3 regions of the Streptococcus halichoeri genome follow, and region 3 is predicted to be linked to each of the others. Evidence: predicted binding sites of a transcription regulator. Region 3 holds the regulator's gene; each other region holds the start of a gene.

Region 1 (4,255 bases), 690 kb from region 3:
GCCATCCAACAAAGCACGAGTCCCTTTACTATTTTTATTACAGTTGTGTCCTTGGCCTTGATGATTGCCATTATTGTTTTTGCGGCTCGCAACCTATCACGTCTCAAGAAAAATAGTGAGCTCATTTACCTGCCCTATTACCTTGGTTTTGGCCTGGTAGCTATTAATCTTATTTCAACGCTGGCTTCTGGACAAGCATTTAAACCAGCAGCTTTGATTGGCTATCTCATCCAATTGGCCTTTGTCGCGCTCTATTATTTTTCTTACAGCAAAGCCAAGACTCTAAATCATAAACCAGAACAAGCCTCAGAAGCTTAATCCTAAAAGAGCTGCCTTAGAAAAAGGACAGCTCTTCTTCAATCTTAGCTCTAAGACTAAAGGATACCTACGTTTGTCGGGTATCCTTTTTATAATTCCAATCGGATTGCTTCTATCGCCTCTTCGAGATTAGTGATGGTCACCCCGAGCAAACGGATACCTTTTTTAGTTTCATCAAGGCTTTGGTAAATGGCTTGCGCGACTTGTTCAATTTTATCTGTGTCTTGGGTGCTCTCTTCTAGTGTTATGCGCTTGGTTAGCGTGGAAAAATCACCATAGCGAACCTTTAGGACAATCGTCTTTCCCCGCTTATGCTGCTCTTTTAAGACTGCTGCAACCTTATTGGCATTTTTGCTGATCTCTAAGGCAATATCAGCATCAGCATACAAAAGCTTACCATAGGTCCGCTCACTACCGATTGACTTTCGAATCCGATTGGGCTTGACCTGAGCGTAACTGATGCCTCGCGCCTTTCGATAAAGATCAAAGCCAAAACGCCCAAAGCGATCTATTAGTGTTGTCTCAGGAATTGCAAGTAAATCCTTACCCGTATAAACACCCATTTCATGCAATTTTGCCACTGATTTTTGCCCGACTCCATGAAACTTTTCAATGGGGAGCTTACTTAGAAAGGGCAGAGCATCTTCTGGTAAAATCAGGGTCAAGCCATGTGGTTTATCATAATCACTAGCTAATTTGGCCAGAAATTTATTATAGGAAACGCCGGCTGAACAGGTCAAGCCAAGTTCCTCCCAAATCGCCACCTGAATCAGCTTTGCTATTTTAATAGCTGATTTTAGCCCTAGTTTATTCTCAGTAACATCCAAGTAAGCTTCATCAATGGATACAGGCTCCACCAGATCAGTATAGCGTTTGAAAATCGCTCTTACTTGCAAACCTACAGCGCGGTACTTGTCATAATTCCCGGAAATAAAGGTAGCCTGCGGACAACGTTCAAAGGCTTCTTTTGAGCTCATAGCAGAGTGAATGCCATATTTTCGAGCTTCATAATTGCAGGTTGACACGACCCCGCGCCCGCCGCTTTCACGTGGATCACGACCGATAATCAAGGGATGCCCTTTTAAGGCTGGCTGATCGCGTTCTTCAACAGAGGCAAAAAAGGCATCCATATCAATATGGATAATCTTGCGTGATGTGTCATTTAATAATGGAAATACTAACATACCAGCCTCCCTCTCTCTATTATTATACCCTTTTAACACAGCATGGCCAAGAAAGGATCTTATGATACAGTTCACATCTGTTTTAAAAGTCTGTAATATAAAAGAATCTCATGCTTGTCAAGAAATATGCTTGGGAAAACGCTTTACCTGTGATACACTATAGGTGTAATGACAACAGATGGTCTTGTTACCACCAATATAAGGAGAGAGATTATGGCAACTGTAAAAACAAACACAGATGTTTTTGAGAAAGCTTGGGAAGGCTTCAAGGGTACTGACTGGAAAGAAAGAGCTAGCGTTTCACGCTTTGTGCAAGCTAACTACACCCCTTATGATGGCGATGAAAGTTTCCTTGCCGGTCCTACACAACGTTCCTTAAACATCAAAAAAATTATCGAAGATACTAAAGCCCAATATGAAGCCAGCCGCTTCCCTTATGATACACGGCCAACTTCTATTGCTGACATCCCAGCAGGCTACATTGACAAAGAAAATGAGCTAATCTACGGTATCCAAAATGATGAACTGTTCAAATTGAACTTCATGCCAAAAGGTGGGATCCGGATGGCAGAAACAACACTTAAAGAAAATGGTTATGAGCCAGACCAAGATGTGCACGAAATCTTCACCAAATATGTAACCACTGTTAATGATGGTATTTTCCGTGCCTACACCTCAAATATTCGTCGTGCTCGCCACGCTCATACGGTAACCGGTCTACCAGATGCTTACTCGCGGGGCCGTATTATTGGTGTATATGCGCGTCTTGCCCTTTACGGTGCAGACTACTTGATGCAAGAAAAGGTCAACGACTGGAATGCGATTACTGAAATTGATGAAGAATCCATTCGCTTGCGTGAAGAAATCAACCTCCAATACCAAGCTCTTGGTGAAGTCGCAAAACTTGGTGATTTATATGGCTTTGACGTACGTAGACCAGCTGAAAACGTCAAAGAAGCTATCCAATGGGTCAACATTGCCTTTATGGCTGTTTGTCGCGTGATTAATGGCGCTGCAACTTCCCTTGGTCGGGTGCCAATCGTCCTTGATATCTTCGCTGAACGTGACCTTGCCCGCGGCACCTTCACAGAATCAGAAATCCAAGAATTTGTTGATGATTTCGTCCTTAAATTACGGACAGTGAAATTTGCACGGACCAAAGCTTATGATGAACTCTACTCTGGTGACCCAACCTTTATCACCACTTCTATGGCTGGTATGGGAAATGATGGCCGCCACCGTGTTACCAAGATGGACTACCGTTTCTTAAACACCCTTGATAACATTGGTAACGCACCAGAACCAAACTTAACCGTCCTTTGGACTGATAAATTACCATATGCCTTCCGCCGTTATTGTATGACTATGAGTCACAAACACTCTTCTATCCAGTACGAAGGGGTAACCACAATGGCTAAAGACGGCTATGGCGAAATGTCTTGTATTTCATGTTGTGTGTCACCACTTGATCCTGAAAACGAAGAACAACGCCACAACATTCAATACTTTGGTGCTCGGGTAAATGTGCTTAAGGCTCTACTTACAGGTCTTAATGGGGGTTATGACGATGTTCATAAAGACTATAAAGTCTTTGATATTGAACCTGTCACTGATGAGATTCTTGATTTTGACACTGTTAAAGCTAACTTTGAAAAATCGCTTGATTGGTTGACTGATACTTATGTAGATGCCTTAAATATCATTCACTATATGACTGATAAATACAACTACGAAGCTGTCCAAATGGCCTTTTTGCCATCACAACAACGAGCAAACATGGGCTTTGGTATCTGTGGTTTTGCAAACACTGTTGATACCCTCTCAGCGATTAAATACGCTACTGTTAAACCAATCCGTGATGAAGATGGCTATATCTATGACTACGAAACCACAGGTGACTTCCCTCGGTGGGGTGAAGATGACCCTCGTTCAAATGAATTGGCTGAATGGTTAATCGAAGCTTACACGAATCGTCTTCGTAGCCACAAACTCTACAAGAATGCTGAAGCAACCGTTTCACTGCTTACCATTACTTCTAATGTCGCTTATTCTAAACAAACTGGTAACTCACCTGTTCACAAAGGTGTCTTCCTTAACGAAGATGGTACAACCAACTTATCTAAACTTGAATTCTTCTCACCAGGGGCAAACCCTTCCAACAAGGCACGTGGTGGTTGGTTACAAAACCTCAATTCCCTTGCTAGTCTTGACTTTGGCTATGCTGCAGATGGTATTTCCTTAACCACCCAAGTTTCTCCTCGTGCTTTAGGTAAAACCTTTGATGAACAAGTAGATAACTTGGTAACAATCCTTGATGGTTACTTTGAAAATGGTGGTCAACACGTCAACCTCAATGTCATGGACCTTAAAGATGTTTATGACAAGATCATGAACGGCGAAGACGTTATCGTACGTATCTCTGGTTACTGTGTCAACACTAAATACCTCACTCCTGAACAAAAAACCGAATTAACACACCGCGTCTTCCACGAAGTCCTTTCTATGGATGATAGCGCACAAGCTCTTACAGGTAAATAACATCTTAGGAGGCTGTGGACATTTGTCCCAGCCTCTACCTTTTCCTTTAATATTAAAATATGAAAGTTAAACAAACACGTAATACACTGGCACCAGTCTATCTTGATGCCCTGCGCCTGCGCCAGCAAGTTTTCGTCAAAGAACAAGGCGTTCCCCTAGCACTAGAAATCGATGACCAAGAAGCGCTCTGTCTGCATTTTGTCCTCTACGATGAT
Region 2 (4,255 bases), 580 kb from region 3:
CATAATTACATAACGTCCAACATCTCCTGGACGGATTTGGAGATGGTATTGTAATCCGACTTCACCTGAATAGTTTTGCATGTTAAAGACCTCCTTTTTGTCTTGTCTACTTTATTGATGCACTTGTATAATAACATACATGTTGGAATTTGTAAACGCTTTTATAAAAAAGAAAGCGGTTAATTTTTTTGCTTGCTTTTTTGAAACCATTCCATTAAACTAACTAATAGACAGGAGAGCCCCATGCCTAATAATGCCTTAAATCATAAACTAAAAAAACTAAAACATGTCCAGGTCTACAATAAGATTTTTAAGATGATCCAAGATGGCACCTATTCTCCCGGAATGCAGTTACCTTCTGAGCCAGAATTAGCTGAGCAATTAAACGTTAGTCGGGCTACTCTTCGTAAATCCTTAGCCCTACTACAAGAGGACCATCTAGTGATTAACAAACGTGGAAAGGGAAATTTTATTCGAGAAATTCCTGACAATTTGTCTAAAATCGGCTATGAAAATAGACAACACCCGATCAAAGCTTGTCTAACAGCAGAGATTAAAGAGGTCGAATTGGAATTTCGCATTGAAGTCCCTGCCGATGCTATCCTTGCTTCACTCAAGCAAGAAACACCTGTTGTCGTTATTTCTGACCGTTGGTATCACACTGAGGATGGGCCACGTGCTTATACCCTTTCCTTTATTCCAATCGAAGTCATCTCAAAATACCATATTTCTCTCAACAAGCCTGATCAACTGCTAGATTTTCTGGAGCAGCAGATTTATCAAAGGGAGGTCGCTGATTTTTCCCAGAGCCTCTTTGATTACACCCGCGCAGGGAATTTTTCGGCAACCAAGTACATTTTATCTGAGGATGAGCAGTTTATCCTCATTCAAGAAAATATCTACCAGCAAGAACAATTACTAGTTTGCAACAAGCATTATCTACCTCTGAACCAATTTGAACTTTTTATCCAATCACAATCCATGCCTTAGGCTAGCTGACTGACGTAGCAAGCGGCTCGGTCTCATTGGGCGAATCTAACAATGACTGAGCTTAAGAATGCTGAAGTAAGTTAGTTTCTGGCAGAAGTTTGTGACTGATAGCAACGATTTTTTAACAATGACTGAGCGGTTTGCTGTGGTCATTTTTTGGTGTTTGAGGAGCAAGCCTGGGCAGGCGGCCAAGCTGACCAGCCCAGCTCCTACTATTGTGATTATTGCCTGGGATTAGGTGCAAAGCAAGTGTCGTATAAAAGCGCAAAAGAAACAAACAGGCCGCAGTGGGAGGTTCTGCGTCTTTTTTGCTACAAAGCTAATTGTCTGCTACAAAAAAGAGGGATAAGATAAAGCGGCTGCCTATGTTTAGGCACCATAAAAAGGCTTAACAAAACGTTAAACCTTACTTTTTAATTATTGAGCAGTTTGCTTAAGCTTTGTTTGCTGAACCAAAGACATTGATACGTTCTTCAACAGCTTCTTGGATAGCTTTAACACCTGGTGCCAAGAATTTACGTGGGTCAAATAATTTCTTACCATCGTACTCTGCTTCGTTTGCGTCATAGTTACGAGCAAATTCGCGTGTTGCGTTAGAGAACGCGATTTGGCATTCTGTGTTAACGTTAACTTTAGCCACACCAAGTTTGATAGCTGCTTGGATTTGATCATCAGGAATTCCTGATCCACCGTGTAAAACGATTGGGAAGCCTGGCACAGCAGCAGTTAGTTTTTCTAAGTGTTCAAGGTTAAGACCTTCCCAGTTTGCTGGGTATGGACCGTGGATGTTACCAATACCAGCAGCCAAGAAGTCAACACCTGCTGCTACCATTGCTTTAGCGTCTTCGATTGGTGCAAGTTCACCAGCACCGATGATTCCGTCTTCTTCGCCACCGATGGTACCCACTTCAGCTTCGACAGAAATACCTTTAGCATGTGCTTTTTCAACAACTTGGCGTGCTTTTTCAAGGTTTTCTTCAAGTGGAAGATGAGAACCATCAAACATAACTGAAGTGTAACCAACTTCGATACATTCTAAAGCGTCATCGTAGTGTCCATGGTCAAGGTGAATAGCTACAGGAACTGTAATGCCCATTGATTCCACTAATGATTCAATCAACACTTTACAGACTTTGTAACCACCCATGTATTTCGCAGCACCCATTGATGTTTGGATAAGAATTGGAGCTTTTTTAGCTTCTGCCGCACGTAAGATAGCTTGCGTCCATTCTAAGTTATTTGTGTTAAATCCACCCACAGCGTAGCCGTTTTCACGAGCTGCTTGAACAAATTTTTCTGCTGAAACGATTGCCATTTATTAGGCCTCCTCTTATTTTTCGGGTTATTCCCGTTTACATTGTTCATTCTAGCACAATTAAGGAAAAAATTCTAGCCCTTGGCTATGATAAAGCGTTTTCCAACTGCTTTAGTCGGTAGCTTTGAGAGCAAAAAAAATGAGCCCTTAGGCTCATCACTGATGCGGAGAGTGGGACTTGAACCCACACGATCTAAAGCGATCACAGGATCCTTAGTCCTGCGCGTCTGCCAATTCCGCCATCCCCGCTACTCAGTAGCAACATAAAATATTATAGCAAGTAGCAGGGGGACTTGTCAAGAGTTATTGGTGATATTTCTGTAAAAATCTTGCAATCTGTTCTTCATAGGCAGAAGGATTGGTCTTATAGGATTGAGCATGCTTGGCACCCTTAACCAGATACAGAGCTTTAGGGCCTTTGGTGGCATGGTAATTGTCATAGACCATCGCGGTTGGTACAAACTTATCCTGGTCACCATGAATAAACAGAACAGGGCGTTTATTTTTTTGCAGCTGCTTGATGGCGCTGGCTTCTTGGTAAGAAAAACCGGCTTTTAACTTAGATAGAGCTGAAACTTGATAGAGAATAGGAAAAGCAGAGAGGTTATACATGGCTTTTGCTTGGTATTTCAACTCTGCCCAAACACTGCTATAGCCACAATCTTCAATGATGCTAGAAACCTGATGAGGCACCTCTTCACCACTGGCCATCATGACGGTTGCTGCGCCCATTGATAAACCAAACCAGGTCATATCAGTCTTTGGATTTTCCGCAAGAAGGATCTGGGTCCATTTGATCAGGTTGAGGCGATCTTGCCAGCCATAACCAATAATCTGCCCTTGGCTTTCCCCATGGGCTTGATTATCCGGCATCAGAACATTATAGCCTAGGTTGTGAAACAACATGGCATAAGGCTTCATATTGGCTTTGCTATTGGCGAAGCCATGAACCACTATTGCCGTCTTATCTGATGGTTTTGCGGCAGGCAGGTACCAAGCCACCTGTTTGATGTTGGCGCGCGTCATCGTTTTCTTTTGAACGGTTAAGCGATCAAAAGCCTGTTCTGAGGCATACAAGGGATCAGAGGGCTTGCGTTTGCCATTGTCAATAAAGCTTTTTTCTGCTCTTACTTGGGCGACGTGAAAAAAATAAAAGCTAGCGCCCACACTGACAAGGGTTAAGGCGAGTAAAAGAAGGCCTAAGTACTTTGATAATCGAACTATTTTCATACTAACTAGTTTACCTTATTTTTCGCAAAAAGGAAAGGCTTTACCTCTCCTTTGTTTTTTTATAAGAGTGCACTACTCATAATCGGCACCACTACGGTAACAATAACCCCAACAATAACTAAGGCAATTGACCCCATGGATTCTTCCACTTGGCCAAAATCTTTTGCTGCTGAAACGCCAAGGGCATGTCCGGCAGTTCCTAAGGCTAGGCCACGGGCAATCGGGTCGTCAATCTTAAACCAGCGAATAAAAGGTTTGGCTAGCGCATAGATGATGACACCATTTAAAATACATGCTAAAGAAGTTAATTCTGGTGAGCCACCCAAGGCCTTAGAAGTCGGCATAGCTATTGCTGTAGTGGCAGCTTGAGGCAGCATCGAAGCAGTGATAACCTTGCCTAACTGAAGGAGACTAGCAATCAGATAAATACCATAGACGGCTACAATACTACCTAGTGCAATACCGCCTAAGATATGCACCCAGTATTTTTTTAAAACCTCGCGTTTACGGTAAAGGGGAATTGCAAAGCAGATCGTAGCAGGTTCTAAAAAGAAGCTAATAATTTGCCCGCCTTTGTTGTAAGTAGCAAAGCTTAGGCCAGTGGCCTTTAGAGTCAAAATACCAAGCACCATCGCCACAAATAAGGGTGCAAATAAGAAGAAGCCATTTGTTTTCTTAAATAAAATTTGACCGAGATAAAAGGTTCCAATTGACAGGAGG
Region 3 (4,255 bases):
TAAATCTCTTCATTAGCTTAATTTTTTCCATCTATGTCTTAGCAAGTAAGGAAAAATTAGGCTTGCAGGGTAAGCTATTGGTGGATACGTATTTAGGCAGACACGCCAAAACTTTTAATAATGTTCGGTTGATTCTGCATCATCGCTTTTACCATTTCTTTGTTGGGCAAACCATTGAAGCAATGATTTTGGGGAGTTTAACAGCGCTTGGCATGCTAATTTTTCAATTTCCCTATGCAGCAACAGTGGGAGTATTGGTTGCTTTTACCGCCCTTATTCCGGTAATTGGTGCTTATATTGGCTTGGTTGTTGGCTTTGTCCTCATTGCCACACAGTCCGTCTCAGATGCTTGTCTATTTGTGGTTTTTCTTGTTGTCTTACAACAGTTTGAGGGGAATCTCATTTATCCAAAGGTTGTCGGCGGATCAATCGGATTACCAGGTATGTGGGTACTCTTAGCCGTTACACTAGGCGGAGCCCTGGGAGGAATATTAGGCATTTTGTTAGCCGTGCCTTTAGCTGCCACTTTTTACCAATTGATCAAGGACTATACTGTTTATAGGCATCAGCAGAAAAAGAACAGTCACACCAACTAATTCAGATGTCAGCAGGACTACAACAAAAAGGAAGCAAAACCGATAGGATAACATCGGCTTTGCTTCCTTTTTTATTGAGCAATTTCGAATGAATAAGTGGAGGTATTTCAATGTATTCAATAAAACAAGGAACGAATTCTTTATTACCTAGGGAAAAATTACTGCAATTTGGCTCGGAGAGTTTAAGCAATCAAGAATTATTAGCCATTTTTCTTAGAACTGGGAAAAAAAACAAGCATGTTATGGAATTGTCAGCCTATCTCTTATCTGAACTAGATAGTTTGGCTGATTTTAAAAATCGTTCATTGCAGGAATTACAAAATTTATCTGGTCTGGGAAAGGTCAAAGCAATTGAAATTAAAGCGATGATTGAATTAGGCTTACGAATCCAGCAATCAGTTGATAAAGACCAAAATCAACTTCTATCTAGTTATCAAGTCGCCCAAAAAATGATGTTTGTACTTGGTGATAAGCGTCAGGAACATTTGGTAGCCATTTATTTAGATACCCAAAATCGCATTATTGAAGAAAAAACCATTTTTATTGGCAGTGTCCGGCGTTCAATTGCAGAGCCTCGAGAAATTTTGCATTATGCCTGCAGAAATATGGCTACAAGCATCATTATTGTGCATAACCATCCATCTGGTGTTACCGAACCCAGTGAAAATGATTGGCAGTTCACTCAAAGAATAAGACAATCATGTGAACATCTAGGAATTACCTGTTTAGATCATATTATTGTTTCACGAACTTCTTATTATAGCTTTCGTGAAAAAACGGATATTTTATAGGAAAAGCCATAGTGTCATAAAATAGGGAAGAGCACCTGCGGCAGCTTTTATGACACTCTTAAGCTTACAAAAAAACCAGTCACACAAAAAACAGGAGTAGAATGAACTTACCTAGCACCAGTCACGTGACGTATTGCTTTAGGTACTTTTTTTCGAATTTCCTGTTATTTCCCTGACTGGTGGAGTAAATCAATTGTTTGATTAACGATTTTGATGCATAAAGTACAGCAGTGTTTGCAGTTCACTGGTTAAATCCACATATTGTACAATCACATCTTTTGGAACATTAAGATGAACTGGCGAGAAGCTAAGAATTCCTTTGATGCCAGCTTGGACCAATTGATCAGCTACATCTTGTGCTTCGGTACTTGGAACTGTTAAAATGGCAGTTTCAATTCCGGATTCTTGAATGTGTGTGTCGACACTTGTGATAGCATAAATCGGAATACCATCATCTGTTTTTGTTCCAACTAGAGGATTACTTTCTAGATCAAATCCCATCACGATTTGCATTTTATTGCGATCATGAAAACGGTAGCGTAAAAGAGCTCGACCGATGTTACCACAACCCACAAGTAATACATTGGTTGTGGAATGATCATTTAAAAGATCGGCAAAGAAGTTCATTAATTTGGTCACGTCATAACCAAATCCTCGGCGCCCCAATTCCCCAAAATAGGAAAAATCACGGCGTACCGTAGCAGAATCAATGCCCATAGCATCTGCAATTTGTTTTGAACTCGCTTTTTCAACTTGATCAGCATGAAAACGTTTAAAAATACGGTAATATAAAGACAAGCGCTTAGCCGTTGCCTTGGGTATAGATTTATCAATAACCACCTTGTTAGCTCCTTTTTGTTCATTATTCAGTCATTATCTAGCACTATTGTATCAAAAAGTTTGTGAAAGATGCAACAGCTAGACAATTTTTACTGGAAAAACACCCAGCAACAAAAAAACCAATAGTCCAAAACTATTGGTCACAAGTAAGTGCCCTCTGATAACGTTTAAAAACTCACTACCCTATACTAACTATCTTGAAATAACTATTTTGAGTAAGAAATAGTATCACTGTTAGACTTAGTATTTTGCCCTGCTTTGGTCAAGTTTAGATGACAAAAGCAGTAGCAATGAGAAAACTTTCAATCCTTGTTACATAGTCATAAGGAGTGGGATAAATTTTTTAAGAAATGTCATTACACTTGAGGGTGTTTCGTAAAAATCTGACGTTCTACTAAACTATCCATCAAAAAATAGAATTTATCTTGTAGGATATGGTGTTGCTCTGCTTTAAAAATATTAACCAAGCGCAAGCCGCTCTGATCAGTAATAGCCAATTTGAAGCCGTTCAACTCTTTGTTGATTGTAATTTTAAGGGGGAAACCCTCACCAGAATTAGGTATTTCTTCTAAGAGTCGGGTGAGTTCGTAATTCCCAATTTTATTTTGGATAAACGTATTATCTCGGAGGGTGTATTTTTTTACCGAAGGATTAAGCTTATAGCTGTAACGACAATCTTTTAAAGCGATTTCTTTTTCAAATGCCATGAGAAACGGATTAACCTTTCACTATTTTTTTTAATTCATGTGCTAAGATCTGTACTTCCTTTGTGGTGTTCAGATCGGAAAAACTAATACGAATAGATTCTCGTAAACGATTCGAGTCAGGACCGTAAAGAGCAGCTAATACATGACTTGGATCAACTGTGCCCGCGGTGCAGGCTGATCCTGTTGAGATAGCGATACCAGCTAAATCAAGCTGAGTGAGAATGGTGCCATTCACTAATCCTTTGAATCCTAAATTAAGAACGTGTGGAAGACGTTTATCTGAACCATTAACATAATAGGGAAGTCCAGCCAGCTGATCTAAGAGAAGGCTGTTTAGGGCTGTGACTTTTTCCCAGTTTTGTTCCATTTGGCGGTAGGCATCTTGTAAAGCTTGGGCCATGCCAATAATGCCAATCATGTTTTCAGTACCGGAACGCCGTTTTTCTTCTTGATCACCGCCATGCAATAAGGGATCCCAGATTAGATGATGGCTGTATAGAAAACCAACACCTTTTGGTCCATGAAATTTATGAGCGGAGGCTGAAAGCATGTCAATACCACTGTCTGCTAAATTGATTTTTGCTTTTCCAATGATTTGAACAGCATCAACGTGAAACACAGCTTGGTGGTTTTTGAGCAGCTGACCTACTTCATAAATAGGTAATAAATCACCAGTTTCATTGTTTGCGGCCATCATTGATACTAAAATGGTGTCTGGGCGTAGTGCTTCCTCAACTTGCTGTACCGAAATGGTGCCCTTTTGAGGCTCTAGATAAGTTATGTCAAATCCAAACTGCTCTTCTAGATAGGCCATGGTATGCAAAACAGCATGGTGTTCAATACTTGTCGTAATTAAATGACGCCCTTGTTTTTGGTGGGCTAAAGCATAGCCTTTGATTGCTGCATTATCACTTTCGGTTCCACCAGCTGTAAAGATCAGATCACGTGAGGCAACGCCTAATAAATCAGCAATGGTTTGTCTAGCCTCTCGTAGTAATTTATGAGCCTTTCGACCATAAGAATGAATACTTGAGGGATTACCAAAAGATGACATCATATAATTATTAATCGCAGTGATAACAGATTCAGTCATAGGGGTGGTTGCAGCATTGTCAAGGTAAATCATATTTATTAACTTTCTTCGGGTGTGAAAGAAAAGAGGGGACTAAGGGGCTTACGTTCGTGGATGCGGATAATCGCATCCGCAATCAGCTGGCTGGCAGTGATATAAGTGGTATTATTAGGAGTCCGATTAAGTGTTCTAATCGAATCAGTCACAAGAATATCTCTGATTGGAGCAGTTTCTAGGACCTCGGCAGCC

Evidence for each region. The regulator Rex, encoded in region 3, represses fermentation and respiration genes when NADH is low (regulators of the CRP and FNR family bind a similar motif). The targets are predictions, from matches to a motif close to TTGTGAANTANTTCACAA.
Region 1: the regulator Rex is predicted to act here: its motif matches at 1,562-1,579, upstream of pflB (formate C-acetyltransferase).
Region 2: the regulator Rex is predicted to act here: its motif matches at 2,348-2,365, upstream of K5J94_RS04005 (class II fructose-bisphosphate aldolase).

What each region holds. Positions count from the first base shown of each region.
Region 1 is NZ_CP081502.1:712,850-717,104, reverse strand. Features, by position in the region: gene K5J94_RS03555 (hypothetical protein) at 1-318, shown strand, start outside; gene dinB (DNA polymerase IV) at 408-1,502, opposite strand; gene pflB (formate C-acetyltransferase) at 1,716-4,040, shown strand; gene K5J94_RS03540 (GNAT family N-acetyltransferase) at 4,100-4,255, shown strand, end outside.
Region 2 is NZ_CP081502.1:823,252-827,506, reverse strand. Features, by position in the region: gene udp (uridine phosphorylase) at 1-81, opposite strand, end outside; gene K5J94_RS04010 (GntR family transcriptional regulator) at 244-990, shown strand; gene K5J94_RS04005 (class II fructose-bisphosphate aldolase) at 1,424-2,305, opposite strand; tRNA gene K5J94_RS04000 (tRNA-Leu) at 2,469-2,554, opposite strand; gene K5J94_RS03995 (alpha/beta hydrolase) at 2,609-3,535, opposite strand; gene lrgB (antiholin-like protein LrgB) at 3,595-4,255, opposite strand, start outside.
Region 3 is NZ_CP081502.1:1,401,989-1,406,243, forward strand. Features, by position in the region: gene K5J94_RS06685 (AI-2E family transporter) at 1-596, shown strand, start outside; gene radC (RadC family protein) at 707-1,387, shown strand; gene K5J94_RS06695 (redox-sensing transcriptional repressor Rex) at 1,589-2,227, opposite strand; gene K5J94_RS06700 (DUF1831 domain-containing protein) at 2,584-2,934, opposite strand; gene K5J94_RS06705 (cysteine desulfurase family protein) at 2,945-4,060, opposite strand; gene K5J94_RS06710 (ribose-phosphate diphosphokinase) at 4,066-4,255, opposite strand, start outside.